DNA from 2 places in the Mesorhizobium sp. B2-8-9 genome. Region 1 is predicted to be linked to the other one. Evidence: riboswitches for the same ligand, from Rfam matches in the RefSeq annotation. Region 1 holds a riboswitch; the other holds the start of a gene.

What was found. Region 1 has a riboswitch for cobalamin ahead of FJ423_RS05585 (DUF1636 family protein). Riboswitches for the same ligand answer to the same signal wherever they lie in the genome.
Region 2: it holds a riboswitch for cobalamin, as region 1 does, so the genes downstream of both, FJ423_RS30135 (CbtB domain-containing protein) here and FJ423_RS05585 (DUF1636 family protein) in region 1, are expected to answer to the same signal.

The regions. Positions count from the first base shown of each region.
Region 1 covers NZ_VFTQ01000003.1:254,552-269,852, forward strand. Annotated here, with positions in the region: gene cobN (cobaltochelatase subunit CobN) at 1-628, opposite strand, end outside; gene cobW (cobalamin biosynthesis protein CobW) at 645-1,682, opposite strand; gene FJ423_RS05585 (DUF1636 family protein) at 1,679-2,110, opposite strand; cobalamin riboswitch at 2,150-2,353, opposite strand; gene FJ423_RS05590 (winged helix-turn-helix domain-containing protein) at 2,863-4,062, opposite strand; gene FJ423_RS05595 (NADH-quinone oxidoreductase subunit A) at 4,397-4,762, shown strand; gene FJ423_RS05600 (NADH-quinone oxidoreductase subunit B) at 4,753-5,334, shown strand; gene FJ423_RS05605 (NADH-quinone oxidoreductase subunit C) at 5,339-5,941, shown strand; gene FJ423_RS05610 (four helix bundle protein) at 5,982-6,359, shown strand; gene FJ423_RS05615 (NADH-quinone oxidoreductase subunit D) at 6,426-7,616, shown strand; gene FJ423_RS05620 (NADH-quinone oxidoreductase subunit E) at 7,617-8,939, shown strand; gene nuoF (NADH-quinone oxidoreductase subunit NuoF) at 8,950-10,254, shown strand; gene FJ423_RS05630 (NADH-ubiquinone dehydrogenase) at 10,330-11,013, shown strand; gene nuoG (NADH-quinone oxidoreductase subunit NuoG) at 11,088-13,169, shown strand; gene nuoH (NADH-quinone oxidoreductase subunit NuoH) at 13,172-14,215, shown strand; gene nuoI (NADH-quinone oxidoreductase subunit NuoI) at 14,215-14,706, shown strand; gene FJ423_RS05650 (NADH-quinone oxidoreductase subunit J) at 14,936-15,301, shown strand, end outside.
Region 2 covers NZ_VFTQ01000040.1:7-15,307, forward strand. Annotated here, with positions in the region: partial or broken gene FJ423_RS30120 (methyltransferase) at 1-233, shown strand, start outside; gene FJ423_RS30125 (PilZ domain-containing protein) at 237-509, opposite strand; gene FJ423_RS30130 (histidine phosphatase family protein) at 661-1,233, opposite strand; adenosylcobalamin (AdoCbl) riboswitch at 1,317-1,460, shown strand; gene FJ423_RS30135 (CbtB domain-containing protein) at 1,461-1,670, shown strand; gene FJ423_RS30140 (CbtA family protein) at 1,891-2,631, shown strand; gene FJ423_RS30145 (hypothetical protein) at 2,883-3,362, shown strand; gene FJ423_RS30150 (dienelactone hydrolase family protein) at 3,377-4,024, opposite strand; gene FJ423_RS34865 (hypothetical protein) at 4,099-4,458, opposite strand; gene FJ423_RS30155 (cation diffusion facilitator family transporter) at 4,398-5,423, opposite strand; gene FJ423_RS30160 (metal-sensing transcriptional repressor) at 5,431-5,688, opposite strand; gene FJ423_RS30165 (hypothetical protein) at 6,009-6,344, shown strand; gene FJ423_RS30170 (hypothetical protein) at 6,394-6,543, opposite strand; gene FJ423_RS30175 (hypothetical protein) at 6,792-6,974, shown strand; gene FJ423_RS30180 (YkvA family protein) at 7,034-7,414, shown strand; gene FJ423_RS33785 (hypothetical protein) at 7,569-7,724, shown strand; gene FJ423_RS30185 (hypothetical protein) at 7,746-7,961, opposite strand; gene FJ423_RS30190 (hypothetical protein) at 8,265-8,561, shown strand; gene FJ423_RS30195 (sensor histidine kinase) at 9,096-10,493, shown strand; gene FJ423_RS30200 (response regulator transcription factor) at 10,490-11,134, shown strand; gene FJ423_RS30205 (hypothetical protein) at 11,277-11,783, opposite strand; gene FJ423_RS30210 (hypothetical protein) at 11,811-12,245, opposite strand; gene FJ423_RS30215 (hypothetical protein) at 12,615-13,121, opposite strand; gene FJ423_RS30220 (DMT family transporter) at 13,510-14,397, opposite strand; gene minE (cell division topological specificity factor MinE) at 14,724-14,996, opposite strand; gene minD (septum site-determining protein MinD) at 14,993-15,301, opposite strand, start outside.

The DNA of each region.
Region 1 (15,301 bases):
AGAAGAGGATGGGGATGACGGCAAAATTGTAGGCGTCGAGTTCCGCCTTTAAAAGGTTCGGCTTCTCGACGACACCAATTCCCGGCTGATAAAATCCCGCCTTCGGCACGCTGACCGGTTCGGCCAAGGCCGCATCCGACCCGGCAAGCCTAGCCAGCCTTTGCACCAGCGCGCTCATATTGGCCGGGCCGCCTTCGCGGAAATAGCCAAGCAGGGCGTCCAATTCGGCGCGCGGCAGGGTCGAGCCTTCGACCAGCCGCAGGTCTTCGTCATGGCTTTCGCCGGGCAGCAATGCCAGCTTGATGCCGCGTTCGCGCGCCAGGGCGGCGAGCTGGTCACAGCCGTAGTGCCACCAGTCATAGCCGCCGAGGATGCGGACGAGGATGACCCTGGCGTGGCGGGCGACGCTGTCGATCCACAGGTCCACCGACATCGGGTGGCGAAGGTCACGCAGCGCCGCAAGCCGCATTGAGGGCAGCCGCGCCGCATCCGCCTTCCAGGCGGCGGCCAGGCCGGCGAGGTCGCTGTCGGTGAAGGACAGCGCCACCACATCCGCAGGCGTCTGCCTGAGGTCGATCGGCTCGGCGAGATCGTCGAGCGATGCGGATGTGGTGGCGAGGATGTGCATCGCGGTCCGGATTGCCTCAGCCGGCGAGGATACGCTCGATCGCCGGGCGGTTCAGCCCCTTGAGGCCGATGACAACGAGCCGCGAGCGGCGGTCGTCCTCAGCCGTCCAGGCGCGGTCGTAATAGTGGTTGACGCGCGGGCCGACAGCCTGCAGCAGGAGCCGCATCGGCTTGCCGCCGACCTCGACGAAGCCTTTGACGCGCAAGACGTTTTCCTGCTCTGCGGCAAGGGCGACGCGCTTGGCCAGCTCGTCGGGATTGGCGATCGACGGGATGTCGATGACGAAGGAATCGAAATCGTCGTGCTCGTGGTCGAGCTCGTCGTCGTGATGGGTCTTGCGGTTCTCGATGTCGTCCTCGACGGCGAGACCGAGGCCGAGCAGCACCGAGGGATCGACCTTGCCCTGCGACGTCGGCACGACTTTCACGGCGCGCGCCACATGCTCGCCGATGACGGCGTTGGCGCGCTCAGAGCCCGCCGCATCCATCAAATCGCTCTTCGACAGGATGATCAGGTCGGCGCAGGCGATCTGGTCCTCGAACACCTCCTCGACCGGATCGTCATGGTCGAGCGAATCGTCCGCGGCACGCTGCGCCTTCAGCGCGTCCATGTCGGAAGCGACGCGGCCGTCGGCCAGCGCCGGGCCGTCGACCACGGCGATGACGCCGTCGACGGTGACGCGGCTCTTCACGGTCGGCCACTGGAAGGCTTGCACCAAGGGCTTCGGCAGAGCGAGACCGGAGGTCTCGATCAGGATGTGGTCGACCTTCGGCGTGCGGGACAGGATCTGGTCGAGCGCCGGCACGAAATCGTCGGCGACGGTGCAGCAGATGCAGCCATTGGCGAGCTCGACGATGTTTTCCTCCGGGCAGGTGTCGACGCCGCAGCCCTTCAGGATCTCGCCATCGATGCCGACATCGCCGAACTCGTTGACGATGATCGCCAGCCGCTTGCCCTTGGCGTTTTCGAGCAGGTTGCGGATCAGCGTCGTCTTGCCGGCGCCAAGAAAGCCGGTGACGACGGTGCAGGGCACGCGGGAAACGGATGCGTTCATGGTCGGTCCTTCAGCATGTCGAGGGGAGGGATGCGGGCAACCAGGCCGCGCTTGAGAGAATCGGGCCGGCCGCGCCAGGGGATGAGGCCATCGGTCGAGGTGGCGAAGAGCTTTGCGCCGGCGACGAGATCGGCGCCGCTGGTCGTGTTCAGATCGCCGAAGACGTAGCTCCAGCAGCCGTCGCGCAGCAGCGCGGCGCTTAGCCGGCGCTTGCAGTTGCCGAGGCATTCGACGGTACGGATGTCGATCTTTTCGCCGCAAGCAGCCCGACGCGTGTCTTCGGCAAGCAGCGCGCCGGCGCGCGGATGCGCATCCGACCCGGTCTCGTCGGGGCAGGATGAGCAGACGATGACGGTGACGCCAGCCAAAGCATCGGGCTCGGACGGAATGTCCGCACTGTTTGCCGGGAAACTGCCGTTGCGATCCAAAACCATGCTCCTTGCCCGGAAAACCCGCCGGGCATTCGGATACTTAAAGTCTCAGACGGCAGGTCTCCTGGCTCGCGGGTCGTCACCCTGAATGCCGCCTTCCCGGGAACATCCCAGTGGTTTTCGGCAGAGGCTCGTCGCTTACAGTTGCGGGGACAGCCGCGGATTTGGGTGTTGGCCCGCACCGCATTCCCTCTTGGCTCCTCCCTTTGCCGGGAGAAGACCGTCTGGGTCAGGATTTAGAGGGTTCAGGGGGCTGGAGTCAACGACTGGCTTAGTACCAGCCTTTTGGCGGCTTTATGGGTTTGAGGTATGGACCCACAAGTTTGCGAGGCGGTGAGGCCACGGGCGCCATACTTAACGAACAGCCGTGCTGGCAAACCGGTTCCCACATCAAGACGAAGCGATTGGCGTCGAACTTCGGCTCATGAACTATTATATAGCGCTGCCCTACCGGCAATAAGCCACAGGCGCCTGCGATCTGCTTGTCGATCGTTCCAAACTCCAACCACCGCAGAAGAAGCGCCGTCACTTCTTTTGGCTGCATACCGGGTGCAATGTGGCCGCCACAGAAAATGACTGGACGCGTGACCTCTACCCATTCCTCTCGGTAAGCACCTGTCGCATATGATGGCGACGCTAAGGTCAGGTAGGCCAAGACCAGACATATCGAGCGCCTGAAAACCATCGCAACCGATCCTAACCACAGTTGGGATGTTCTATTTTTGTTCACTCTCCCTGTCAACGCGCAGCTACGACACCGCGATGTCGGCCAGCGCCGGTCCGAGGTCGCCGGCCGGCGTCACTTCGATCGCCTCCAGGCCGAGCCAGCCCTGCATCTGCTTCAACTCGTCGAAGAGCTGGGCGGCCGTTTCGGGCGGGGCGCCGGCCTCGGCGTAGGCGGCGTGGACGCGCAAGATGCTGGCCGGGCGGTCAGCTTTCAGATCGACGCGGGCGACGATCCGATCGCCGAGCAGGAAGGGCAGCACGTAGTAGCCATATTGGCGTTTCTCGGCCGGCGTGTAGATCTCGATGCGGTAGCGGAAATCGAAGAGTTTCTCCGTCCTAGTGCGTTCGAAGACGACGGGATCGAAAGGGGCGAGCAGGGCGCGCGCTTCTATCCGGCGCGGGAAACGGGCGTCCTTGTGGAGATAGGCGGTCTTGTCCCAACCTTCGACCTTCACCGGCAGCAATTCGCCGGCTTCGACCAGTTCCTCGATGCGATCCTTCGTGTCGCCCGGCGCGAGACGAAAATAGTCGCGCAGGTCGCCATAGGTGGCGATGCCATGGGCGCGGGCGGAAATGCGCAGCAATTCGCGATGCGCGTCCTCGACCGAGGGGACGGGAAGGTCGAGCACCGCCTGCGGCAAAACGCGCTCGGGCAGGTCGTAATAGCGTTCGAAGCCGCGGCGGTAGGCGGTGGTGATGCGCCCGGCCCAGAACAGCCATTCGAAAGCGTGCTTGGCCTCGCTCCAGCCCCACCAGCCGCCATTGCCCTTGTGGCCTTCGATGTCGGACGCGGCGATCGGACCGCGATCGGCGACCTCTCTATATATCTCGTCGATCATTTCCTTGCGTTCACGGCCCCATTTCGCCAGGCCGAGATACATCTCGTCGCCCTGCTCGGCGCGCTGCATGCGCCAGCGCATCAAAGGATAGGTCTCGACGGGCAGGAACGATGCCTCATGCGCCCAGTATTCGAAAACGGCGCGCTTGCGGGTGACCGCGGCATTGTCGAGCAGCGTAAGCGGGTAGGGGCCGAGGCGCGAATAGAGCGGCATGTAATGCGCGCGCACCACCGCGCTCACGGAATCGATCTGCAGAAGGCCGGTTCGCGAAAGTACCCGCGCAAGGTGGCGGCGATCCGGAACACCACTGGGCCTAGGGTCGTTGAACCCTTGCGCCCCGAGCGCGACGCGCCTCGCCATGGCCAGCGAAATCTTGTCCTTCATCAGGTGTCCTTGCCCCGATCGTCCGTTGGATTTTTAGCCGGTGATTCCGGCCATGCTAGCAGGCAAATGGCGGGAGATATGTCAGGAGAGAAAACTGGAGTAAAAACTGAAGGAAATCAAACAGGAGCGGATCGGACCAGTTTCTTCCGATAAGGCGTCCAGAGCCGCGATTTGAACAACGTTTGACTTGCGTCACCGAAACCGCTGCGCTAACCCTCGCCGCGTTGCAGCATGGGCCCCTTAAAACGGTTCAGCGGTTAATCTGTCACGCTTCCGCATTAGAGTTCGTTGCTGTAATCAAAATGAACTGCCCCCGCCGAAGGAAAGTCGCCGCATGAGCGCACTCCTAAGTTCGTACCTGCCTATCGTGCTGTTCATCGCCGTGGCGATGATCGTCGGTCTGGCGCTCATCATCGCTCCGTTCCTTGTGGCCTACCGCAATCCCGACCCGGAAAAGCTTTCCGCCTATGAATGCGGGTTCAACTCGTTCGACGACGCCCGCATGAAGTTCGACATCCGCTTCTACCTGGTGTCGATCCTGTTCATCATCTTCGATCTCGAGGTCGCCTTCCTGTTCCCGTGGGCGGTGTCCTTCTCGAAGCTCGGCATGCTCGGCTTCTGGTCGATGATGGTGTTCCTGGCGGTGCTGACCATCGGTTTTGCCTATGAATGGAAAAAAGGAGCGCTGGAATGGGATTGAACGACAGTTCAGGCACCCTTGTCGCGCCGAAGCCCAAGGGCATCATCGACCCCAACACCGGCAGGCCGGTGGGGGAGGACGATCCCTTCTTTCTCGAAATCAACAATGAGCTGGCCGACAAGGGTTTTCTCGTCACCTCGACCGAGGCGCTGATCACCTGGGCGCGCAGCGGCTCGCTGATGTTCATGACCTTCGGCCTCGCCTGCTGCGCGGTCGAGATGATCCACACCTCGATGCCGCGCTATGACTCGGAGCGTTTCGGCGTCGCCCCGCGCGCGTCGCCGCGCCAGTCCGACATTATGATCGTCGCCGGCACGCTGACCAACAAGATGGCGCCGGCGCTGCGCAAGGTCTACGACCAGATGCCGGAGCCGCGCTACGTCATCTCGATGGGCTCCTGCGCCAATGGCGGCGGCTACTACCACTATTCCTATTCGGTGGTGCGCGGCTGCGACCGCGTCGTGCCGGTCGACATTTATGTGCCCGGCTGCCCGCCGAGCGCGGAGGCGCTGCTCTACGGCATTCTCCTTCTGCAGAAGAAGATCCGCCGCACCGGCACGATCGAACGGTGAGCCGATGACCCTGGCGTTGAACGAACTCTCCACCTATCTCGGCGAGAAGCTCTCCGGCCGCATTGGCGAAGCCGTGCTTGCCTATGGTGAGCTGACGGTTTCGGTTGAACCGGGCAACCTGATCGAGGTCGCGACCTTCCTGCGCGACGATCCGCGCTGCCAGTTCATCTCGATCATCGATGTCTGCGGAGCGGACTACCCGTCGCGCGCCAGGCGCTTCGACGTCGTCTATCACCTATTGTCGCCGAAGCAGAATGTCCGCATCAGGCTCAAGGTCCAGGCCGACGAGGAGACGCTGGTGCCGTCGCTGACCGGCGTCTATCCGGGTGCCGACTGGTTCGAGCGCGAGACCTACGACCTTTACGGCGTGCTGTTCTCGGGCCATCCGGACCTGCGCCGCATTCTCACCGACTATGGTTTCGAGGGGCATCCGCTGCGCAAGGATTTCCCGCTGACCGGTTTCGTCGAGGTGCGCTACGACGACGAGGCCAAGCGGGTGATCTACGAGCCGGTGGAATTGAAGCAGGAATTCAGAAATTTCGACTTCTTGAGCCCGTGGGAAGGAACGGATTACGTGCTTCCCGGGGATGAGAAGGCGAAGCAGTGAGTAGGAAGTAGTGAGTAGTAAGTAGTCAGTAGGGAAGGAATTGGAAAAGCGGATCGAATCTTATCGCGACCTGATGGTGTGGCAATCGGCGATGGTCCTTGCCGAAGATTGTTATCGCGTCACCAAGGGTTTTCCGAAGGACGAGATCTATGGAATGACCTCCCAGATGCGCCGCTCGGCGGCATCTATCGCCGCCAATATCGCTGAGGGATATGGTCGTGAGAACAGAGGTTCATTCGTTCAATTTCTGCGCATGGCGCAGGGTTCGTTGAAGGAACTGGAAACGCACATACTCCTGGCATGCCGGGTTGGCTTATTAGAAAAAGACAATGAGATTGAACTGCTGGTGCGATGCGAAGAGATTGGAAAGATGACGAGATCTCTCATTCGGACGGTGCAGGCCAAGCAGGCGGAATGAAGCAGGCATTGAGATTGATGAATACTACTCACTACTCACTACTGACTCGTCGCCAGAGGCGCCACGATGGCTGAAACCTCCGTCCGCAACTTCAACATCAACTTCGGCCCGCAGCATCCTGCGGCGCATGGCGTTTTGCGCCTGGTGCTGGAGCTGGACGGCGAGGTGGTCGACCGCGTCGATCCGCATATCGGTCTGCTGCATCGCGGCACCGAGAAGCTGATCGAGGCCAAGACTTATCTGCAGGCCGTGCCTTATCTCGACCGGCTCGATTATTGCGCGCCGATGAACCAGGAGCATGCCTTCGCTCTCGCGGCCGAGCGCCTGCTCGGCATCGAGGTGCCGAAGCGTGGGCAACTGATCCGGGTGCTCTATTCCGAGATGGGCCGTATCATGTCGCACATCTTGAATGTGACGACGCAGGCCATGGATGTCGGCGCGCTGACGCCACCGCTTTGGGGCTTCGTCGAACGCGAAAAGCTAATGGTGTTTTACGAGCGCGCCTCGGGTTCGCGCATGCATGCGGCCTATTTCCGGCCGGGCGGCGTTCATCAGGACCTGCCGCAGAAGCTGGTCGAGGACATCGGCAAGTGGATCGACCCGTTCCTGAAGTCGATCGACGATCTCGACGCGCTCTTGACCGGCAACCGCATCTTCAAGCAGCGCAATGTCGATATCGGCACGGTGTCCCTGGCCGACGCCTGGGCCTGGGGCTTTTCTGGCGTGATGGTGCGCGGCTCGGGCGCCGCCTGGGACCTGCGCAAATCGCAGCCCTATGAATGCTATTCCGAGATGGATTTCGACATTCCGATCGGCAAGAACGGCGACTGCTACGACCGTTACCTTGTGCGCATGGAAGAGATGCGCCAGTCGGCGAAGATCATGCGCCAGTGCGTCGATCTGCTGCTCGGCAAGGAAAGCGCCGGCCGCGTGTCGAACCTCGACGGCAAGGTCGTGCCGCCGAAGCGCGCCGCGATGAAGCGCTCGATGGAAGCGCTGATCCATCACTTCAAGCTCTATACCGAGGGCTACCGCGTGCCGGCCGGCGAGGTCTATGCGGCCGTCGAGGCACCGAAGGGCGAATTTGGCGTCTACCTGGTCTCCGACGGCACCAACAAGCCCTATCGCTGCAAGCTGCGCGCGCCCGGTTTCGCGCATCTGCAAGCCATGGATTTCCTGTGCCGCGGCCACATGCTGGCCGACGTCACCGCCGTGCTTGGCTCCCTCGACATCGTGTTTGGTGAGGTCGATCGCTAAATGTCAGTCCGCCGTCTTGCAGAAGCCAGCCTCCAGCCTGCCACCTTCGCCTTCAACGAGGCGAACGCGGCAGCCGCCCAGCAGTGGATCGCCAAATACCCAAAGGGTCGCGAGCAGTCGGCCATCATCCCGCTGCTGATGATCGCGCAGGAGCAGGAAGGCTGGGTCACCAAGGCGGCGATCGAGACGATCTCCGACATGCTCGGCATGCCGCGCATCCGTGGCCTCGAAGTCGCGACTTTCTATACGCAGTACCAGCTCAATCCGGTCGGCACGCGCGCCCATATCCAGGTCTGCGGCACCACGCCCTGCATGCTGCGCGGCTCGGAAGCGCTGATGGATGTGTGCCGGTCGAAAATCCATCACGACCAGTTCCACACCAACGACAAGGGCACGCTGTCGTGGGAGGAAGTCGAATGCCTCGGCGCCTGCGTCAACGCGCCGATGGTCATGATCTTCAAGGACACTTTCGAGGACCTGACGCCCGAGCGGCTGGCCGAGATCATCGATCTCTACGACGCCGGCAAGGGCGCCGAGGTGAAGCCTGGTCCGCAGAACGGCCGCCACGGGTCCGAGCCGGCTACCGGGCTGACGACGCTGACCAGCGAAAAGGGGATCCTGAAGTCGACGCGCGACAAGGAAGCCAGGGCGGCGGCGAAAGCCGCCAAGGAAGCTCTCGCGTCGGCGCCGCCTGCAACTCCCGCCGCAGCCCCGGCACCCGCTGCGCCGGCAGCTTCGGCGCCGGCTACGGCCGCCTCTGGCCCGATTGGACCGTCAAAATCCAGCAAGCCGAAGACCCATGCGGCTGAAACCAGCCCGGCGCTCAACACGCCGTCGCCGGTCAAGGTCGCCCCGGCCACCGAGAATGGCGCCAGCGTCAGGGCGCCGCGCCATTCGGCCGCCAACGCCAATCAGGCTTCTCCGGAAGTCGAGGCGGTTTCAAAGCCGCGCAGCGGGCCGAAGACCAAGGCCGAGCCGGTCACGGCTTTCAAGGCGCCGGAAACCAAGCAGCCTGTCGCCAAGACGACGAAACCTTCGCTCGACGACAAGAACCGGCCGAACGGCATCGAGCGCCCGGCAACGGTCGACGATCTCAAGCTGATCTCAGGCGTCGGCCCGAAGATCGAAGGCACCCTGCATTCGCTGGGCATCTACACCTTCGCGCAGGTCGCCGCCTGGAAGAAAGCCGAGCGCGAATGGGTCGACGGCTATCTCAATTTCCGCGGCCGCATCGAGCGCGACGACTGGGTGAAGCAGGCCAAGGCGCTCGCCAAGGGCGGCGTCGCCGAATACATCCGCGTCTTCGGCAAGAAGCCGGTCTGAGGGACGACAAATGCTTCAGGACAAAGACCGCATCTTCACCAACATCTACGGCCTGTTCGACAAGTCGCTGGCCGGCGCGCAGTCGCGCGGCATCTGGGATGACACGCCAGGCCTCGTCGCCAAGGGCCGCGACTGGATCATCAACGAAATGAAGGCGTCGGGTCTGCGCGGGCGCGGCGGCGCCGGCTTCCCGACCGGGTTGAAGTGGTCGTTCATGCCCAAGCAGAGCGACGGACGGCCGAGCTATCTGGTCATCAACGCCGACGAATCCGAGCCCGGCACCTGCAAGGACCGCGATATCCTGCGCAACGATCCGCACACGCTGGTCGAAGGCGCGCTGGTCGCTGGCTTCGCCATGGGCGCGATCGCCGCCTACATCTATGTGCGCGGCGAGTTCATCCGCGAGCGTGAGGCGCTGCAGCGCGCCATCGACGAGGCTTACGCGGCCAAGCTGATCGGCAAGAACAACACGTCCGGCTACGACTTCGACATCTACATGCATCATGGCGCCGGCGCCTATATCTGCGGCGAGGAGACGGCGCTGCTCGAAAGCTTGGAAGGCAAGAAGGGCCAGCCGCGGCTGAAGCCGCCATTCCCGGCCAATGTCGGCCTCTATGGCTGCCCGACCACCGTCAACAACGTCGAATCGATCGCGGTGGCGCCGACCATTCTGCGCCGGGGCGCCGCCTGGTTCTCGTCCTTCGGCCGCCCGAACAATGCCGGCACCAAGCTGTTCTGCGTGTCCGGCCACGTCAACAATCCGTGCACTTTCGAAGAAGCGATGTCGATCCCGTTCCGCGAGCTGATCGAGACGCATTGCGGCGGCATCCGCGGCGGCTGGGACAATCTGCTCGCGGTCATTCCGGGCGGCGCTTCGGTGCCGCTGGTGCCGGCCGAGCAGATCATCGATGCGCCGATGGATTTCGACGCGCTGCGCGACCTGAAATCCGGCCTTGGCACGGCGGCCGTCATCGTCATGGACAAGTCGACGGATATCGTGAAGGCGATCGCCAGGCTGTCCTACTTCTACAAGCATGAGAGCTGCGGCCAGTGCACGCCGTGCCGCGAAGGCACCGGCTGGATGTGGCGGGTGATGGAGCGGCTGGTGCGCGGCGAGGCGCAGAAGCGCGAGATCGACATGCTGCTCGACGTCACCAAGCAGGTCGAGGGCCACACAATTTGCGCGCTGGGCGACGCGGCTGCCTGGCCGATCCAGGGCCTGATGCGGCATTTCCGCGGCGAGGTGGAACGCCGCATCGACGAGTTTTCGCGCAACGCGCACCGGGTCGAGCCGGTGATGGTGGCGGCGGAATAAGACTACGAAATACGGGCTTGGCCCGAAGACTGAAAAACTGGGGCGGGCATACGAAGAAACGACCAGGAGATCTCTATGGCGCCGTATTCGATACCCTATCCGTTCGTGCCTGATTTGGACCAACTCGAGAAGATGAACCAGGACCTGACCAAGATGATGCCGAAGGAGATGGCCAGCGCCGTCAACCTTCTGGCGCATCCAGTCGCGGGCGCCGCCGCGATGTCGGCGCTCAGCATCGGTCTGGCCAACCACGCCGTCGGCATGTGGATGGGCGCGTTCACCGGCGCGCTGGAGGCTTCGCAGCGCATGTTCCAGCCTTTCCTCGACGATCTCGAGGCGCAGCATGAAGCGGCCGCCAACGCCTCCAAGGCGCGCAAGGCGACCGAGACGTTGATCGCCAGGGCTCAGACCTTCGCCCAGGATGTGACCGACATAGCGGCGAACGCGACCGAGAAGGCGCTCGACGCGACCGGGGCCGATATTGTCGCCCAACCGGCCGCAACGGGGCTGATGCCTGAGGATTTCAGGCAGCCTAAGGCCGTCGACAAGCCGGCGAAGCCGTCGGACCTGAAGGCGATTTCGGGTGTCGGACCGAAGCTGGAGAAGGTGCTCAACGGTCTCGGCATCTGGACCTATGGCCAGATCGCCGCCTGGACCTCGGAAGAGATCGCCTGGGTGGAAGATTACCTGTCGCTCGCCGGCCGTATCGGCCGCGACAACTGGACTGCCCAGGCCGCGGCGCTCGCCGCGAAGAAGTGAATTGAAATGCCGGGCGCGGCTTCAGTCGCGCCCGGAAGGATAGATTGCGGGACATCCGCAGAGGTTTGAGGCGAATGGCAAAGCTAAAGGTCGACGGGAAAGAGATCACGGTACCCGACCATTACACGCTGCTGCAGGCGGCCGAGGACGCCGGCGCGGAAGTGCCGCGCTTCTGCTTCCACGAGCGGCTGTCGATCGCTGGCAATTGCCGCATGTGCCTGATCGAGGTGAAGGGCGGTCCGCCCAAGCCGCAGGCCTCCTGCGCCATGGGCGTGCGCGACCTGCGCCCGGGCCCGAATGGCGAGCCGCCGGAAATCTTCACCAACACGCCGATGGTCAAGAAGGCCCGCGAAGGCGTGATGGAGTTCCTGCTGATCAACCATCCGCTCGATTGCCCGATCTGCGACCAGGGCGGCGAATGCGATCTGCAGGATCAGGCAATGGCCTTCGGCGTCGATTCCTCGCGCTATCATGAGAACAAGCGCGCGGTCGAGGACAAGTATATCGGCCCGCTGGTCAAGACGGTGATGAACCGCTGCATCCATTGCACGCGCTGCGTCCGCTTCACCACCGAGGTCGCCGGCATTTCCGAGCTCGGCCTGATCGGCCGCGGCGAGGATGCCGAGATCACCACCTATCTCGAACAGGCGATGACGTCGGAGTTGCAGGGCAACGTCATCGATTTGTGCCCGGTCGGCGCGCTGACCTCCAAGCCGTTCGCCTTCCAGGCGCGGCCGTGGGAACTGACCAAGACGGAATCGATCGACGTCATGGACGCGGTCGGCTCGGCGATCCGCGTCGACTCCAGAGGCCGTGAAGTGATGCGCATCCTGCCGCGCGTCAACGAGGCGGTGAACGAGGAGTGGATATCCGACAAGACCCGTTTCATCTGGGACGGCCTGCGCACGCAGCGCCTAGACCGCCCTTACGTGCGCAAGAACGGCAGGCTCGTTTCGGCAAGCTGGGCGGAAGCCTTCGCCGCGATCAAGGACGAGGTTGCAAAGACCGCACCCGAGCGGATCGGCGCCATCGCCGGCGATCTCGCCGCGGTCGAGGAAATCTACGCGCTCAAGCTGCTGATGGCCGCGCTCGGCTCGAAGAACATCGACTGCCGCCAGGATGGAGCAGCGCTCGACCCGTCGCTCGGCCGCGCCAGCTATATCTTCAACCCGACCATCGAAGGCATCGAGCAGGCCGATGCGGTGCTGATCATCGGCGCCAATCCGCGCTTCGAGGCCTCGGTGCTCAACGCCCGCATCCGCAAGCGCTGGCGCGTCGGCAATCTGCCGGTCGGCGTCATCGGCGAGATCGGCGATACACGCTACGACTATGAGCTGATCGGCGCCGGCCCGGAATCGCTCAAGGACCTTGCCGACGGCAACGGCAAGTTCTTCGAGGTGCTGAGCAAGGCCACGCATCCGCTGATCATCGTGGGCCAGGGCGCGCTGGCGCGCACCGACGGCGCAGCGGTGCTCGGCCAGGCAGCCAGGCTCGCGGCTGCCGTCAACGCGGTCACAGCCGAGTGGAACGGCTTTGCGGTGCTGCACAACGCAGCGGCAAGAGTCGGCGGCCTCGATGTCGGCTTCGTGCCGGGCGAGGGCGGCAAGAACGTCGCCGGCATGTTGGGCGAGACCGATGTGCTCTTCCTGCTCGGCGCCGACGAGATCGACATGGCCAAGACCGGCGGCGCCTTCGTCGTCTATATCGGCACGCATGGCGATGCCGGCGCGCACCGCGCCAATGTCATCCTGCCGGCCGCGGCCTATACCGAGAAGTCGGGCACCTATGTCAACACGGAAGGCCGCGTGCAGCAGACCAACCGCGCCGGCTTCGCCCCTGGCGAGGCGCGCGAGGACTGGGCGATCCTGCGGGCGCTCTCCGACGTGCTCGGCAAGAAGCTGCCCTTCGATTCGCTGGCGCAGCTGCGTGCCAAGCTCTATGGCGAATTCCCGCATCTCGCCCGCATCGATCAGGTGCAGGCGGGCAGCGGCGACGACATCGCCAAGGTGGCGAAGCTCGGCGGCCGGCTTAACAAGGGCACGTTCACCTCGCCGGTGAGGGATTTTTATCTCACCAACCCGATCGCGCGGGCGTCGGCCGTGATGGCCGAATGCTCGGCGCTGGCCAAGAGCGGCTTCAAGCAGGCGGCGGAATAAGCATGGACACCTTCTTCTCCTTCTATGTGCTGCCGACGCTGCTGATCCTGTTGAAGTCGGTCGTGCTGATCGTCGTGCTTCTGATCGGCGTCGCCTATCTGCTTTATGCCGACCGCAAGATCTGGGCGGCGGTGCAATTGCGGCGCGGGCCGAACGTCGTCGGTCCGTGGGGAACGCTGCAGGCCTTCGCCGACCTTTTGAAATTCGTCTTCAAGGAGCCGGTGATCCCGTCGGGCGCCAACAAGGGCGTGTTCCTTCTGGCGCCGCTGGTGTCGGCGGTGCTGGCGATCTCGGCCTGGGCTGTCATTCCGGTCAATGAGGGCTGGGCGATCGCCAACATCAATGTCGGCATCCTTTATGTCTTCGCCATCTCCTCGCTCGAGGTCTATGGCGTGATCATGGGCGGCTGGGCGTCCAACTCGAAATATCCGTTCCTCGGCGCGTTGCGCTCGGCCGCGCAGATGGTGTCCTACGAAGTCTCGATCGGCTTCGTCATCGTCACCGTGCTGCTCACCGTCGGCTCGCTCAACCTCTCCGACATCGTCATGTCGCAGCAGGACGGTCTCGGCACGCGGCTTGGCCTGCCCAACACCTTCCTCGACTGGCACTGGCTGTCGCTGTTGCCGATGTTCGTGGTGTTCTTCATTTCCGCGCTTGCCGAGACGAACCGTCCGCCCTTCGACCTGGTGGAAGCGGAATCGGAACTCGTCGCCGGCCACATGGTCGAATATTCGTCGACGCCGTTCCTGCTCTTCTTCCTCGGCGAGTATGTCGCCGTCGTCCTGATGTGCGCGCTGGCGACCATCCTGTTCCTCGGCGGCTGGCTGCCGCCGTTCAACTTCGCGCCCTTCACCTGGATACCTGGGGTGATCTGGTTCGTGCTGAAGATCTGCCTGATGTTCTTCATGTTCTCCATGGTGAAGGCTTTTGTGCCGCGCTACCGCTACGATCAGCTGATGCGGCTGGGCTGGAAGGTGTTCCTGCCGATTTCGCTGTTCATGGTCGTCGCCACCGCGGCCTTCCTCAAGATCACGGGGTTTGCGTGATGTCCGCTCTGGCCCAGGCCGCAAAATCGCTGCTGCTGAAGGATTTCGTCAGCGCCTTCTTCCTGTCGATGCGCCAATTCTTCGCACCGAAGGAAACGATCAACTATCCGCATGAGAAGGGGCCGATCAGCCCGCGTTTCCGCGGCGAGCATGCGCTGCGCCGCTATCCGAACGGCGAGGAACGCTGCATCGCCTGCAAGCTCTGCGAGGCGATCTGCCCGGCGCAGGCCATCACCATCGAGGCCGGCCCGCGCCGCAATGACGGCACGCGCCGCACCGTGCGCTACGACATCGACATGGTGAAGTGCATCTATTGCGGCTTCTGCCAGGAAGCCTGCCCGGTCGACGCCATCGTCGAAGGGCCCAATTTCGAATTCGCGACCGAGACGCGCGAGGAGCTCTACTACAACAAGGAAAAGCTGCTCGCGAACGGCGATCGCTGGGAGCGGGAGCTGGCGCGCAACATCGCGCTGGATGCGCCGTATAGGTGATTAGCGTGCTTCTCCCCGTTTACGGGGAGAAGACGCCGGCAGGCAGATGAGGGGCCGCGCCAGCTTCTGGAAACTTGGCGTACCCCTCATCCGGCCCTTCGGGCCACCTTCTCCCTGTAAACGGGGAGAAAGAACAAGAAAGTGGACGTCGCAACGTCGTCCGTCTAAGGAACACGCGGTTTCGAACCGGAGGCGGGTCGGAGTCGGAATTTGGAACCCGGGGGAACCCATGCTGAGTGGACTAGAGGCGGCCTTTTTCTACCTCTTCGCCTTTATCGCCGTGGCGTCGGCCTTCATGGTCATTTCGTCGCGCAACCCCGTGCATTCGGTGCTCTTCCTGATCCTCACCTTCTTCAACGCCGCGGGTCTGTTCATGCTGACCGGCGCCGAGTTCCTGGCGATGATCCTGCTGGTCGTCTATGTCGGCGCGGTTATGGTGCTGTTCCTGTTCGTCGTCATGATGCTCGACGTCGACTTCGCCGAGATGAAAGAGGGCGCGCTGCAATACGCGCCGATCGGCGCGCTGGTCGGGCTGATCCTGGCGGCGGAGCTGATCGTCGTGCTCGGCGGCTACACATTTGCGCCGCAGCTCGCC
Region 2 (15,301 bases), on a different contig from region 1:
CGATCATCACCGGCGGCCCGTTCGGCTTCACCCGCAACCCGCTCTATGTCGGCTTGATGGGACTGCTTCTCGGGATCGGGCTGCTCTTTGACAGTTGGTGGGCCGTCATCGCGACCATCGCGAGCTTCCCCATCCTGCATTACGGCGTGGTGCTGCGCGAAGAGGCCTATCTGGAACGCAAGTTCGGCGAACCCTACCGCGCCTACAGGGCGGGCGTGCGCCGCTATCTTTGAGCATCAGTCCTTTGGCGCGTTGCTGTAGAGCGCCACGCCGACGCGGTCGTTGCGCCGCCATCGCACCAAAGCGCGATAGGCCGTATCGTCGGCCGGGACCTCGAGCAGAAAGCGGTCCGGGATCTCCACATTGGCGCCGACGCGCAATTCCGCGCCCTGCTCGTGCTGATTTCTGACCGAGCAGCCGATCCTGACGCCGGCGGCGATGATCGTGGCTTCCTTGAGCACGAATTCGCGCGCATGAAGACGGCGTTCGATCTCGGGAAAATTGGCCATATCCGGCGGGCTCCTCAGGCAAGGTCCTCCTAGCCATGGGGCAGCACGATAGCAGCGAGGCGTTTCCGTTCCGTTAGCGATCACTGAAACAGTGGTGTGCCGGCTTGATATGCCGGCCGGGTTCACGGATGGAGCGTTCACGCCCGGGCGTTCAGCCGGCGACAGTGACGCCGCTCGCGCGCAGCACCCAGCGGCGGCCGTCGCTGCGGAACTCGGTGAGCGACAGCGGCTCGATGTCGATCTTCCAGACCGAGGAAAGCGGCGCGCCGAGCACATGCGCCATGGCGGCGCGGATCGGCATGGCATGCGTCACCGCGACGGTGTGACCGCTTTCGCCGGCCAGCCGCTCCATCAGCGCAGCACCCCGCCGGGCGACAGCGGCGAGCGATTCGCCACCGTGGGGCGCGGCGCCGGGATCGGAAATCCAGGCCGCCATGCCTTCGGGATCCTCGGCCTGCACCTCTTCGAAACCTTTGCCGGCCCAGCGTGCGAAATCCTGCTCGGCAAGCAGCGGCTCGATCGCCGCGTCAAGGCCGAGCGCCTCGGCCGTCCGCCGCGCGGCCAGCGCCGGACTTATCAAGACACGGTCGGCGCGACGCAGCGAAGCGGCCAGCGCGCCGGCGCGATCGAGGGCGCGCGGCTCCGGCGGCTCATCGTTCGGAAAGCGGCCCTTGCGCGTGCCGGCCGTCGCTCCGCTTGCGATCATCGTCAGGCGGACAAGCATGAAAAACTCCGTGGCCCAGCGAAAAACAGGCCTCACGAAGCCGTGCCGCCATTACATGTCGTTGACAGGCGAACGAAGTGCTGACAAGTGTCTTAGTGCTATACGGGATTGGAAGCCGGTGCGAGTCCGGCACGGTCGCGCCACTGTGATCGGCACCAGCCGAAAGTCAGGCCTTATTCCGCAGCATCGTTCGATCAACGGGACGCAGTATCCCAAGGGAGGTCAATATGTCCGACACCACCTTCGCCCCCAGCTACGGCCCGGTTGCGATTCCGGTCCGCGAGCTTCTGCCCTGGGCCATCCTCGGCGGACTGCTTTTGATGCTGGCGATCTATTTCGTGGGCGCGGAAGAAGGCGCCACCTCGCTGATCCGCGGCACCTATGTGCACGAATTCGTGCATGACGGCCGCCACTTGCTCGGCTTCCCCTGCCACTAAAGCGGTTCAGCATCGCTGAACCCGCTTTCGATTCTGATCCAACGCAATTCCGGACGGAAAACCGCTACGCACTTTTCCTGGAATTGCTTGGTTGGCTTAACGCAATTCCGGACGGAAAACCGCTACGCACTTTTCCTGGAATTGCTTGGTTGGCTTAACGCAATTCCGGACGGAAAACCGCTACGCACTTTTCCTGGAATTGCTTGGAGGGATTGGTGACATGGTTGGAAAACTTTTGCTGCGCGGCATGCTTGTCGGGCTGGTCGCCGGGATTCTGGCGTTCGCCTTCGCCCGCGTCTATGGCGAGCCGCAGGTCGACAAGGCGATCGCCTTCGAGGAACAGCAGGCCCAGGCCGCCGGCGAGGCGCCGGAGCCCGAGATGGTCAGCCGCGCCACGCAGGCCGGCATCGGCCTGGCGACCGGCGTGCTGATCTATGGCGCCGCGCTTGGCGGGCTGTTTTCGCTGGTCTTCGCCTACGCCTATGGCCGGCTAGGCTCGCTCGGACCGCGCGGCACCTCGGCGCTGCTGGCGTTGCTCGGCTTCCTGGCCGTGATCGTGGTGCCCGGCCTCAAATATCCGGCCAACCCGCCCGCGGTGGGCAACGCCGAGACCATCGGCTACCGCACCGAGTTGTTCTTCATCATGATCGTCGTCTCGATCGCGGCTATAGTAGCGGCGGTCGGCCTGGCGCAGCGGCTGTGGAACCGGCTCGGCGCCTGGAACGCCTCGATCGTCGCGGGCCTCGCCTTCCTCGTCGTCTTCGCTTTGGTGAAGGCGGCGCTGCCCGACATCAACGAGGTGCCGGAGAACTTCTCGGCGACGGTGCTGTGGCAATTCCGCGTCGCCTCGCTCGGCATCCAGTTGGTGCTGTGGACCGTCGTCGGGCTCGGCTTCGGCGCGGTTGCCGAACGCGTGGTCGCGGTGCGCGACCAGCGCAGCCCGGCACGCCGCTACGCCTGAAACCGATGCGTTGGCCGCCACGGTTCTGCGCCCTGGCGGCCAAAGCGGCTCAACGGTCGGTACGACCGCAGAGCCACTTTGGTCTTTCGTTTTCTCGCAATTCCGGACGGAAAACCGCCGCACCCTTTTCCTGGAATTGCTCGGTTGCGGCGCTGCTCGCATTTCTGGCCGCCACATCCGCGCAGGCGCATGGCGGATCCTCGGCCCCGCCTCCTCCCGGCATCCAGATCCCCAGCCTGACCCACGGCCAGATGGCCGTCATCGCGCGCTATCGCGGCGAGATCCTCGACCTCGCCCAGCGCCAGACCGCGACCGACCCGACCTTCCGGCGGCTCTACAATCACGGCAATCTGCAATTCACTTATTGCCTCTGGGGCCTGATGCCGGGCAGCCTCGGCGACGAGGAAAGCCCGTTCAACGAATGCAGCCACGCCTATCTCGCCGCCGCCAAGGCGCTGCTCGCCCATATGGCGATGATGCCCGCGGCCCGGCGCGAGGCGAAGACGCTGATCTCGGACATCGATGCCGAGATGGTGCGTAGCGGCGCGTCGTGGATCCTGTGCCAGTACAGCGGCGAGGCCTTCAGCACCGGCGCGGTCGTCGAGCCACGATGGCGCGACATCTTCTTCCACTTGCCGAGCCTTGCGGTGATCCTCGCTATGGTGGCGGCGCTCGGCGCCGCCGCATGGTCGATTTTCCGTTCACCCGCTCCGCGAGCCGGCGCTGCTTAGAACGGTTCAGCGTTTCACGGAATCACCGAACCGCTCCCGGTCTTGCGTGCGATCGTTTTCAGGAAAGCCTGAACGCGCAACCATGTCAGCTCGGCTGCGGACGCATCGTAATCCGGCAGCGCTTGATCGGTGTAGAAATGGCCGATCCCCGGATAGGTGAAAATTTCTGCCCTGACGTGGCAGCGCTTCGCCGACGCCGACCAGTCGGCAACTTGTTCTGGCTGAGCAAATGCATCTGGGTCGGCGACGTGGACCGCGACCGGGACGTGTCGGCGAACATTGCTGGGAATATCAGCAAGGCCATGCAGCAGCACAATGCCGGCGGCAGCGACTCGTTCTGACCAAACGGCACTGATCACGCCAGCTCCCATGGAATGGCCAGCGAGCACCGCGTCTGGAGAAGTCTGGAGGAGCGCCACCCTGGCGCGGTCGCAGATGGTTTCCCACCCAACATGGCTCATCAAGTCAAGCCCGTCGTCGACCGATGCCGCAGTCAGCCCTGCGTAGAGGTCCGGCGTCACAACATCGTACCCCGTGTTTCGCATGCGCTCAGCAGCTTGATGCTCCACCGCCCGAAGGCCCAGCGCCGAGTGAAAGAGTACAATAGCAGCCATCCGCTTTCCCTTCGGCGTCGCCTGGCCGATCGCGTTGAGCTCGGGCAATGATCGTCTTTTATCCGGCTTATCGAACCCCCACCACCAGCCATGCCCTTTCCGAAGCCTGCGCCGTCACCCCATCATCCATGCGCGCGCTCGTGATGGTGACCTTGCGGTTCGGCCATGGCGAAGGGCAAATCCTCGGTGTCGGGACCGGCCGCCAGTTGCAGCCTGGCGCTGAATTCATGCGGTTCGGTCGGCGCGACCAGGCTCTGCAGATAATGATGGTCGCCGCCGACCGGAGACAGCGGCAGGCTTTCGACCGCACCGTCCGCCCTTTCAATAGCGACGTTCGCCCGCAGGCCCTCGGCGTGACGCGACAGGCGCAGCCGCATGCGCTCGCCCTGCGGCGTGTCGACGATTTCGAGCAGCCCGCTGGCTAGCTTGCCGTCGACAAGGAACGGATCCGGCGCATGATGGTGGCCGGCCTCCGTCTCCACTCGGCAAAGTGCACCGTGGCGACGTCGAGCGCCGGGATGTGCGCGAAGAGCTCGGCCTTGAGCGATGCGGCGATGTTGTTCGCGGCGGCAAGCAACAGGCCGTCATTGACCGCGATCGTAACGTCGACATGCAGCTTGTGGCCGAGCCAACGGGCCTTGACGTCGGCTACCTTTTCGATCCCGGCGACATGGTCGGCAGCATGGTGAATCTGGTCAACCAGGCCGGGCTCGACGCCGTCCAGCATGCGGGTCAGCACCGAGCGCGCCGATTGCCAGACGATAGCGAAAATGGTGACGGTGATGAACAGGCCGATGATTGGATCGGCGAGCGGAAGACCGAGCCAGACGCCGGCCGCGCCGGCAACGACGGCAAGGCTGGTGAGGCCGTCGGTGCGGGCGTGATAGCCGTCGGCAACCAGCGCCGCGCTGTTGATCTGGCGACCGACGCGGATGCGAAAAACCGCCACCGCTTCATTGCCGAGGAAACCGATGATGCCGGCGACGGCCAACCAGCCAAGGAAATGCACCGGCTGCGGGTTGAACAGGCGATTGATCGCCTCGTATCCGGCCACCAGCGCGCTGGCCAGGATGATGAGCACGATGATGATGCCAGCGAGATCCTCGACCCGGCCGAGGCCGTAGGTGAAGGTCCTGGTCGGTTTGCGGCGCACGAGCACAAAAGCGATCCAAAGCGGGATGGCGGTGGTCGCGTCGGCGACGTTGTGGATGGTGTCGGCAAGCAGGGCCACGCTGCCCGAGAGCATCACGACGACGATCTGCAGCGCGGCCGTGACCGCGAGGATCACGAACGACCACTTGATCGCCCAGATGCCGCGGTCTGTGGTGGCGATGGTCGCGTCGATCACGCCATGAGTATGGCCATGCGGCCCATGGTGGTCGTGGCCGTGGCCGCCATGATGTCCGTGCGCACCGAAGCCGAACCAGTCGAGCGCTTTTTCCCACATCGCCGCCTCACAGATATTTGGTGAGCTGCTTCAGCTCTTTGAGCGTGTCCCTGGTCGGTTCGCCGCCTTCGACAAGGCAATGCTCCATATGGTCGTAAATCAGCTCGCGCTTGGCATTGCCGACCGCGCTTTCGACGGCATGGAGCTGTTGCGCGAGGTCAAGGCAGGACCGGCCCTGCTCGAACATGGTGAGCACGGCGGCGAGATGGCCATGCGCTCGCTTGAGCCGGGCGATGATATCAGGACGGGAGCTGTGTATCGTCATGGCAATATCCTATCCCCCAGGGTAGGATATTGCCAACAGACAATACGCCTCGAACTCTCGAGGTTAGCCCGCGGCAGGGCTGGACTCGCCGCCCAGCCGAGCGTGCCCGCTGGCAGATGCTCGCCGACGCAGCAGGTCCTTGGCCCGCGGGGCAGTCTCTGCCGCGAAATCCCGATTTCATGTGATCAACCGGCTGCGGCGAGCGGCAGCCCCCCGGGGCAACCAAATGCTTGGTTTGCCGTTTATTTTAGCGGCTGCCGCCACCTACCGTGGGGCCAGGCGGCTCTGGCGGCCAGAGACCGCGCGAAAAGGAGGCCGCAATGACACGGCCCGCAGTGGAGATAGGCGACCGGGTGGCTGTCATCGCCACCGTGATCGAGCGCATCAAGGACCGCGTGATGCTGAAGCTCGACGGCGATGGTCATAATTATTCGATGGCCGAGCCCAATGCCAAGCCAGGCGACAAGCTCAGACTCGAAGGCGACGTCGTGCATGTCGACGAGGATCTCGGACGCACGACCGTGCAGGTGCTGGGACGCGTGACGGTCGACACCAACTCGGTCGAAATGGTGACGAGGCGTTGCGACCTCGACCATATCGGCTCGAACGTGCCCGGCCACCCTCGCCCGCGCACCCCGCCGAGACCACACGGGTAAAACCGGTAGCAGAGGCGCGATCCTCCTCGCCGTGAAGCGGTGGCCTGCCTTAGTGACGCTTGAAATACTGCACCTCGCGTTCGTGCTTTTCTGCCGCTTCGCGGGACTTGAAGGTGCCCAGGTTGCGGCGCTTGCCGGTTCTGGGATCGACTTTGCGCGAATAGAGCCGGTATTCACCGGATTTCAGCTTGCGGATCATGGCGGTCTCCTTGTGAACCAGGACTCTAATCCGCCTGGGGCCCTCGCGGTTCCGAGCAGGGCCTTGCCGCCCAGTCACGGCCCGCCGGCAAAAAAAGCGCTGCTGTCGGTGAACCATTTCACGGACGCAAACGACCCAATGTCGGAAGCGACACCGTAACGACACGATTGAGTCGGATTATTTGTATTCAAATGACTTTCGCGACGTTATGCCGATGTCGCTGAAGTGCCGGATCTGAGGAGGGTGAGATGGTTACGGCGAAGCTTCACGGCGTTGAACTCGTCAGGGGCCAGAAGTGGACGGTGCGCGTCACCGCCTACGGCACAACGCTCATCTTTCCATTCGAAGCCGAGCAATATGCGCGCTCCTATGCCGATGGCCAGGCCTTCCGCCTCGGCGTCGAGGTTGTCGAACTGAAGGATTGCGCCTGAGGGGCCGAGCCGGCCATCGCTGAATGGCCTCAAGACCCGCACAGCTATAGAATAGGCGCATGTCGGCTTTCGACTCGGCAAAGCAATGGGCGCGAGGGATCCAGCGCGATGTGATGGCGCTGTGGATTGCGGCCCGCGATCCGCGTGTCCCCTGGTATGCAAAAGCCACAGCGGGTGCGGTCGCGGCCTATGCGCTGAGCCCCGTCGATCTTATCCCGGACTTCATCCCCATAATCGGCTACCTGGACGACTTGGTGATCGTGCCTGTCGGCATCATGCTGGCGGTCAAGCTGGTCCCGGCCGATCTGATGCAGGAATTCCGCGAAGAGGCGGTGAGACGCGAGAAGCCGGTGAGCAAGGCCGGGCTCGCCTTCATGATCGCGCTCTGGGTGCTGGCGGCGCTGGCGCTCACTTGGCTGTTCTGGCCAAAGCCAGCCTGAATGCTTCGGGGCCCGACCAGACGGCGTCGATTGCATTGGCCTGGCGCGGCCATCTTTAGATTAGCGACATCTTGTATTTGTTGTAAATCAGGGTCATGCTTTTGGCGCGCGCGAAACCACATGCGCAGTGTGTAGGCTCAAAAGGTCAAGCGTGATGCAATTCGCAGTTTGCTACGACCACAGCGGGTTCGATCTGGCGCGGTCGATCCTCTTCGATGTCACGGCGTTCTTTGCGCTGATGGCGCCATTGGCGATCGCGCGACTGATCGAGATATCCCGACAGGACGCCGTCCGGCTACAGCCCGCCTGAAGCCTGAAAGGCACGGAATTCCTAATCGTCGAGGGCGACCTTTCGGGTCGGCAAGTCGCCGAGCAATGCCGAACAGTCGATCACCTCCTGGAAGTGAGCCTGCGGATCGAGCACGAGCCATGAAGCGTGGGTGCGAAGATCCTTCAGCCTGGCATTCTTTTGCGCACGCGCCAGGCGCTCCGCCTCGGAAGCCTGAAAAGGGCTTTCGGCCTTGTGATGGTGAGGAGTCCTCGACATCGCGGCGGAAAACGCGCCGACTCCCCTTTTCGTTCCGCGAAAGCGGATGACCCTCTGCGCATTGCAATGACCCGTGGGGCCAAGGCTGCCAGTTGCTCCCGATGCGACAAACGAGCGGAAAGTGCCGGACCGGCGGTTGGGGTAGCCCGGCTTGCCTTGGCGGTAAAAGAGTACGGCTCTTTGACTGGCAAGCCGGGCTGAAGCGCCGACCTTTGGGTTTCCTTGGGGGGAGCCGGCGCAGGGATAGAGTGTCGGTTTCCCGCTGCGCCCGCAATTGTTGCTGAGGTCCTACGCGCCGGCGCAATGGTCCGACCGGTTGGAAGCCGCGGTGCCGCAATTCCAAGGCTGAAAACCGCGCAGACCTTCCTGGAATTGCTTCAGGCGCCCGAGCGCTCAAACTCGTGTAAGACGGCCGTCTTCTTGAAGCGCTCTTTTGACGAAAAGCTCGGCGTGTTGCGCCCATTCCGCTTCCGCGACGTCATTCTCGCGAACGGACTGCCTGAAAGCTTCCCGCAGCGCCTCGAGCTCAAAAATCGACAACCGCTGGTTTCTTTTTTGCTTTTTTTCGCCGACGTCCATACTGCGTTGCCAACAGCGTGATGAAGCCCATTGTATATGCGGCGGTTGTTCGACCCATCAACAGCTTGATCCTGACTTCTTTTGGGGGCAAATTTTTGCCGCGACGTCCGCAGTTCATGTCGGGAAAGAGGGCCAGCCCGCCGATATGGACGGTTGCAAGCCGGGCCGCCCGCGAGAGGTCGCCGCTATATGTCTACATCCACAACGATCGATGAAGAAACCGCACCAGGCCAAGGCATCAGCGGTGTGGCGCTTTATCCCGCGGGGCATATGCCGTTGGTCCGGAGCCGGGGCTTGATTGGTGGTTGCGGCATTGCAAAAGAACCCGCGATTTCAGGTGGCAGCCGGCCCGCGTCTCCTCCGTCAACAGGAATGGCGCTGGCTTTGCCGCCCGGCGGAGCAAGCAGCCTCCTTGCTTGCGAATCAAAGCCCGCCCGTCGGCGTGCGCCCAAACCTGCTCTGCCATTAACCTTTCCCACGGGCACGGACCAAGGTCGGTGTCGCAATTGCCTCCCCTCACCTATACTGTCGCGGACGGGTGGGTGAATGGTGCCGATGTTTGGGAGGTATTTAACACGACCTGCACGAATCTGGAGCGGGCTCTCTCTGGCCTGGCAGTTCGTGATCGCGGGCGGTATCGGCCTTCTGGCGGTGATGCTCGTGGTCGGGCTGTGGGTGACATCGCAGATCCGTGACGGGGTCCTGCACAATTCCGCCGCCACCACCGCGCTCTATGTCGACAGCGTGATCGCACCCTTGCTGCCCGACATGCGCAAGAGCCAGGAACTCGACGACACCGTCAAGCGCGCGCTGGACGAGACGCTGGGCCAGGGCGCGCTCGGGAAAAGGCTGGTCTCGTTCAAGCTGTGGCGGCGCGACGGAACGATCCTCTACTCCAAGGATGCCAGCCTGATCGGCAAGCAGATCAGGCCCAACGCCAACCTCATCGCCGCTTTCGCCGGCAACGTCATGGTCAAATACAACAGGCTCGAGGACGAGGAAGACGACAAGGAGCGGTCGATGGGCGTTCCGCTGCTCGAAATCTACAACCCGGTGCGCGAGCCGTGGTCCGGCGAGGTCGTGGCTGTCAGCGAATTCTACGAATTATCCGGCGACTTCGAGGAATCGCTCCACTCAGCTCTGCTGTGGACATGGCTGGTGGTGGCGGCCGCCACCGCCGCGGCGCTTGCCCTGCTCTCCGGCATCGTTTTCCGCGGCAGCCGCACCATCGTCACTCAACAGGCTGCGCTCGAGGCCAAGGTTTCCGAATTGCAGACGGCCCTAGCGCAGAACTCGTCGCTGCGCCAGCGCGTCCAACGCGCCTCGCGCCGCGCCACAGCGATCAACGAGCGGTATCTGAGGCGCATCGGCGCCGACCTGCATGACGGACCGGCGCAACTGGTGGCGCTTGCCGCGCTGAGGATGGACAGCCCGGCGCTGGTCGACCCGGCCACGTCGAGCACGCTGCGCGAAGCCGAGATCGCCGGCATACACAAGACGCTCGGCGAAGCGATGCGCGAGATACGCGGCATCTGCAACGGGCTGGTGCTGCCGCAGATCGAGGCGCAGGCCATCGCTGACATTTTGCGGCTGGCGGTAGCCGAGCATGAGCGCCGCACCAGCACCAAAGTGTTGCTAACCTTGCCTGAGCGCTTGCCGGAACTCGGCACCTCGGAAAAGATAAGCGTCTATCGCTTCGTGCAGGAAGGCCTGAACAACGCCTTCCGGCATGGCAAGGGCAAGGGCCAGCAGGTCAGAGCCACGACGAAAGGCGGCAAGCTTTTGGTCGAGGTGATGGATTCCGGTCCCGGCTTTGACCCGGCCCGAAGCGAGGGCCTTGGGCTTGCGGGTCTCAGGGAACGCATCGAAAGCATAGGCGGGCAGTTCGAGACGCTGTCCGGCCCGGAAGGGACAAGACTGGTGATTGCCTTGTCTGTCGAGGAGCAACCGTGAGCACATCCATCCGCATCGCAATAGTGGACGACCACCCCCTGTTTCGCGAGGGCGTGGCGCGCAGCCTCGGCGAAATCGGCGGCTTCGAGCTTGTCGGCGAAGGCGCCAGCGCCGAGGACGCCGAAAGGCTGGCGCGCGCCAGCACGCCCGATATTCTCCTGCTCGACATCAGCATGCCGGGCGGCGGTCTCAACGCGCTCGCCAGTATCCTTTCAGCGATGCCCGAACAGAAGATCGTCATGCTCACGGTATCGGAAACCAATGCCGATGTCGCCCAGGCGCTGAAGGCCGGCGCGCGCGGCTATGTACTGAAAGGCGTGGGCTCCAAGGCGCTGGCCGAGATCCTGCGCGATGTCGCCAACGGCCAGAGCTACGTATCGCCGAGCCTTTCGGCCAGGCTGCTCTCCGACCTTTTGCAGCCCACCGGCAGCAAGCCCGATCCGCTCAGTCAGCTCACCGGCCGCGAGGCCGAGATCCTGAAACTGGTCGCCGAAGGGCTGAGCAACAAGGAGGTAGCCGCCCGGCTGTCGCTGCAGGAGAAGACGGTCAAGCATCACATGACCAGGGTGCTCGCCAAGCTCAACGTGCGCAACCGCACCGAGGCGGCGCTGCTGATGCATGAGGCGAGGGAAAGGCACTAAGGTACTGGGGAATTTAAGAATTGAGGAATTGAGGAATCGGGGGAACTGGATAAGAGAGGACTCTTCAGTTCTTCAGTTCTTCAGTTCTTCAGTTCTTCAGTTCTTCAGTTCTTCAATTCCCCAGTTCTTCAACTCTCAACGCTCACAAGTTCAGCAGGCGCGACAGGTCCTCCTCCGTCGCCTGCCGTTCGATGATGGTGCGGCCTTGCGCATCCGTCATCTCGAAACGGCCGTTCTGGACCTGCTCCTTCATACCGTTGCGATGAATGACGGTGACCTTATCGCCGTCGATCGAAAGCGTGTCGCCGGTCGCGGCATTGGTGTAGCTATTCTTGCCGCCGGGATTGGTGTTGCCCTTGCCGCTGTTGTTGCCCGGCCCGGCATTGGGGTTGCTCGCGCCGGCATTGCTATTGCCGTTGTCGCCCTGGCCATTGCTGTTGCCGTTGTCGCCACTATTGCCGGAATTCGAGCCGCCGGCGGAACCCGAATTGCCGCCACTGCCATTGCCGCCGTTCCCGCCTCCATTGCCATTGCCGTTGCCGGCATAGGCCGTGGCGGCGACGATCCCGGGCACGCCACCAAAGGTGACATGCCATGGCGCAAGCACCAGCGCCAGCGCGCTCGAAGCGCGCAGGAAAAACCAGACCATCCTGAATGACCTGGTCGCCTTCATGGCCTAGTTGGGCGCGATCAAAGGCGCAACGGCGCCGTCGTCGTTTTCGCCCTGATCATCATTGTCATCACCCTGATCGTCGGCGGTTTCGCCATGATCATGTTCGCCGTGGTCGTCGCCATCGCCATCATGGTCGCCACCCTGGCCATCATGGTCGCCGCCGTCATGGTCGGCGCCGTCATGGCCGCCGTCGCCACCACCGTCATGGCCGCCATCGCCGCCACCGTCATGGCCGCCATCGCCGCCACCGTCATGGCCGCCATCGCCGCCACCACCATGGCCACCTTCGCCACCGCCACCTTCGCCCTCTGCGTAAGCCGCTGACGGGACCAGCTTGGCGCCGTCGAGCGCCAGGTGATAGGGCGCCACGGTCAGCGCCAGTGCGGTCGAAGCGCGCAAGGCGAACCAGACGAGCTTTCCGAAGGGAAGGTTTTGCATCTTTTCTCCTCGTTCCGGTTCCGCCTCGGCATGCCGAAATTCCGCTCGCGGCATGCCGAGGCGGAACCGGTGTGTTGATCCGGCGAGAATTCACATTCCGGCGGGGCGACGAAAGCGGCCCACGACCCTTGCCCCCACCCGTCGGACCATTTCGGGCGCCATAGCTGACCAATGTCGCAACGGACAGGCTTTGCCGGCGCAAAAAATTACCCCCGCACGAAGGCGGGGGCAAGGTGAGTAGCCAAGTTCCATCGCAAGACGATCAGGACCGCAGAGACGAAGCAAAAGGTGGCAACCTGATTTTGCAGCGCTGACCTTCGGTCCCTTAAGATCTAATCCGGATAAAACCTCACTCCCACAAACTCTGTCTCACAAATTCTTCAGGCGATTGAGATCGGCCATGGTGGCCCTGCGGTCGACGATGGTGCGTCCGTACTTGTCTTCCATCCTGAACCGGCCGTTCTCGATCGTTTCCTTCATTCCATTGCGGTGCGTGACCTGGATGCTGCTGCTGGTGGCCTCGACCTTGTCGCCGGTAACGGCGTTCACATGACTATCGACATCCGCGGTGCCTGCCGCGCTGCTGCTCGCGCCGTTATTGCTCTTGCCGTTGTTGCTGCCGCTATTGCTGTTTCCGTTGTTGCCGCCGCTATTGCCGTTTCCACTGTTGCCGCCGCTATTGCCGCCACCGTTCCCGCTGTTGCCGCCGCCGCTTCCGTTTCCACCACCGCTGCCGCCATGACCACCGCCGCCTTTGTCGGCATAGGCCTTGGTCACGACGAGACCATCGACGGAGAGACTGACAGGCGCGACGACAAGCGCCAACGCAGCCAGCGCTGGCAAGACTAGCCTGCAGCCCCCGCGCGATGCGCGCATTCGGTTCTCCCCATGCCAGCCTTTCAGCCCGTCGGCCGAACTACCCCACCGGCAATATCGCAGCATAAGCATCCCCAATCAGCAGTGCATAAGGAAGTGGCCCACGACCCATGTCTTGTCCACTCGGACCTATTGCAATTTTGTTATAGGACTTAGGTCTTATTTCAACCACCGGATGCGGTCGGATGTTGCCGCCACGGGGGGTGTTTTTCCAAAGCCGACCAATCCCTTAACGAGCTGCGGGTGTCGAAGCGGTTCACCGTTTCACGGAAACGGCAAACCATCGCACGTCCTTGTTTCGAAGCAGCTCAGGATGGATTACCGCTGCGAGGCGCCGAGCCTGCCGTTTCGCGCATTTTCCGGGATTGCCCCGGTCCGAAAGATGGATTCAGGCCGGCAAAGGCACCGGCCGCCGCGCCGCGACCGCGGTGCCGAAGGCGGCGGCAATGACGGCGGCGACGCCCGCGCATTGCAAAAGGTTGAGCTTCTCATGCAGAAACAGGAAGCCGGTCAGCGCGCCGCCCGCTGGCTCCAGGCAAACCAGCATGCCGTAGACCTTGGCCGGCATGCGCGCCAGCACCAGCATTTCCAGATAGAAGGGCAGCGCGCTGGAGAACAGGCCGACCACGGCCGCGCCCGCCATGATGTGCGGGTCGGCGAGATAGGGTTGAGCGGCGCTGAAGCCGAAAGGCAGCGCCAGCACAGCGGCGATCGCCATGCCATAGGCGGAGGTGCGCACGCCGAGCTCGGCGCCGGCCTTCTGCGCGAAGATGATGTAGAGCCCCCAGCAGGCGCCCGCTGCGAGCGCCAGCACCACCCCCAGCGGATCGAGCCCGCTTCTGGCATCGGCAAAGGGCGAGAGCAACACGATGCCGATTATCGCAAGCGCCACCCAGACGAGGTCGAGCATGCGCCGGGAGCCGAGCATAGCGACGAACAGCGGCCCGGTGAATTCGAGCGCCACGCAGATGCCGAGCGGAATGCGCTGGAGCGCTGCGTAGAACAGCATGTTCATGGCACAGACCGTGATGCCGTAGGCGGCGAGCCAAGGCAGGGTTTTCCGCGAGGGCAGCACCTTCCAGGGCCTCAGCACCGCAGCCAGCATCAGCGCGCCGATGGCGAGCCTCAGCATGGTCGTGCCTTCCGAGCCCAGCACCGGGAACAGCCCCTTGGCAAAGGCGGCGCCGACCTGAACGGACAGGATGGCGCCGAGCAGCCCCAGAACGGGCATTGCGCCGACATGGGTTTCCGGCTTCGCGGTCTGCGTCGAGGTCAATCCTGGCTCCATCCCTGGTTCGGGAATGGAGATAGGGCGCGGGCACCGCGCTGTCGTGAGGCAGTACGGGGCGGATGGTGGGACAAGAGAGTGAGGTTTACGCCTTCGTCATCCTGGCGCGGAGCAAGGAGCGAAGCGACGCGCGCAGGGTCATGCCATGGCGCTAACGCGTTGCAACGCGTACGGAATTCTGGACCGCCGCGCGAAGGTAACGCCGTGAATCCTGGGGTCAAGCCGAGGATGACGAAGCGTAAGCGCAGGCCCCACTCGGCCGCTGCGCGGCCACCTCTCCCCCGCGTTTGGCGAGGGAGAGAAATGCGCCGGCGTTATCCCGCCATGGCGAGCGGCGCGGCGCTCTTGTTGGGGATCTGGATGTCGATCTCCAGCGTCGACATGGTCGCGCCGCGGTCCATCGAGACCTGGAGGTAGTCCTGGTCGATCTGCACATGCTTGGCGATGACCGCCATGATCTCCTCGCGCAGGATGGAGACGAGATCCGGCTGGCCGCGGCTCTGGCGCTCATAGGCGAGCAGCAGCTGCAGCCGCTCGCGCGCCACCGGCGCGCTGGTGCGCCGCTTGAAGAGATCGAGGATGCTCATGCGGCCCTCCTTCCGAGAAGCCGGTCGAGGAAGCCCTTACGTTCGAAGGGGACGACCACCGGCAGGTCCTCGCCTTCCAGGCGTCTTGCCGCTTCGAGGTAAGCCTTTGCGGCACCATTGAGCGGTTCCGAGAGCGTGACGGGCGAACCGAGATTAGAGGCCCGCAGCACATCCTGGCTTTCCGGGATGATGCCGAGTAGCGGCGTCGAGAGGATCTCCAGCACGTCGTCGATCGACAGCATCTCGCCGCGCGCGGCGCGCGCCGCGTCATAGCGCGTGACCAGCACGTGTTTTTGCACCAGCTC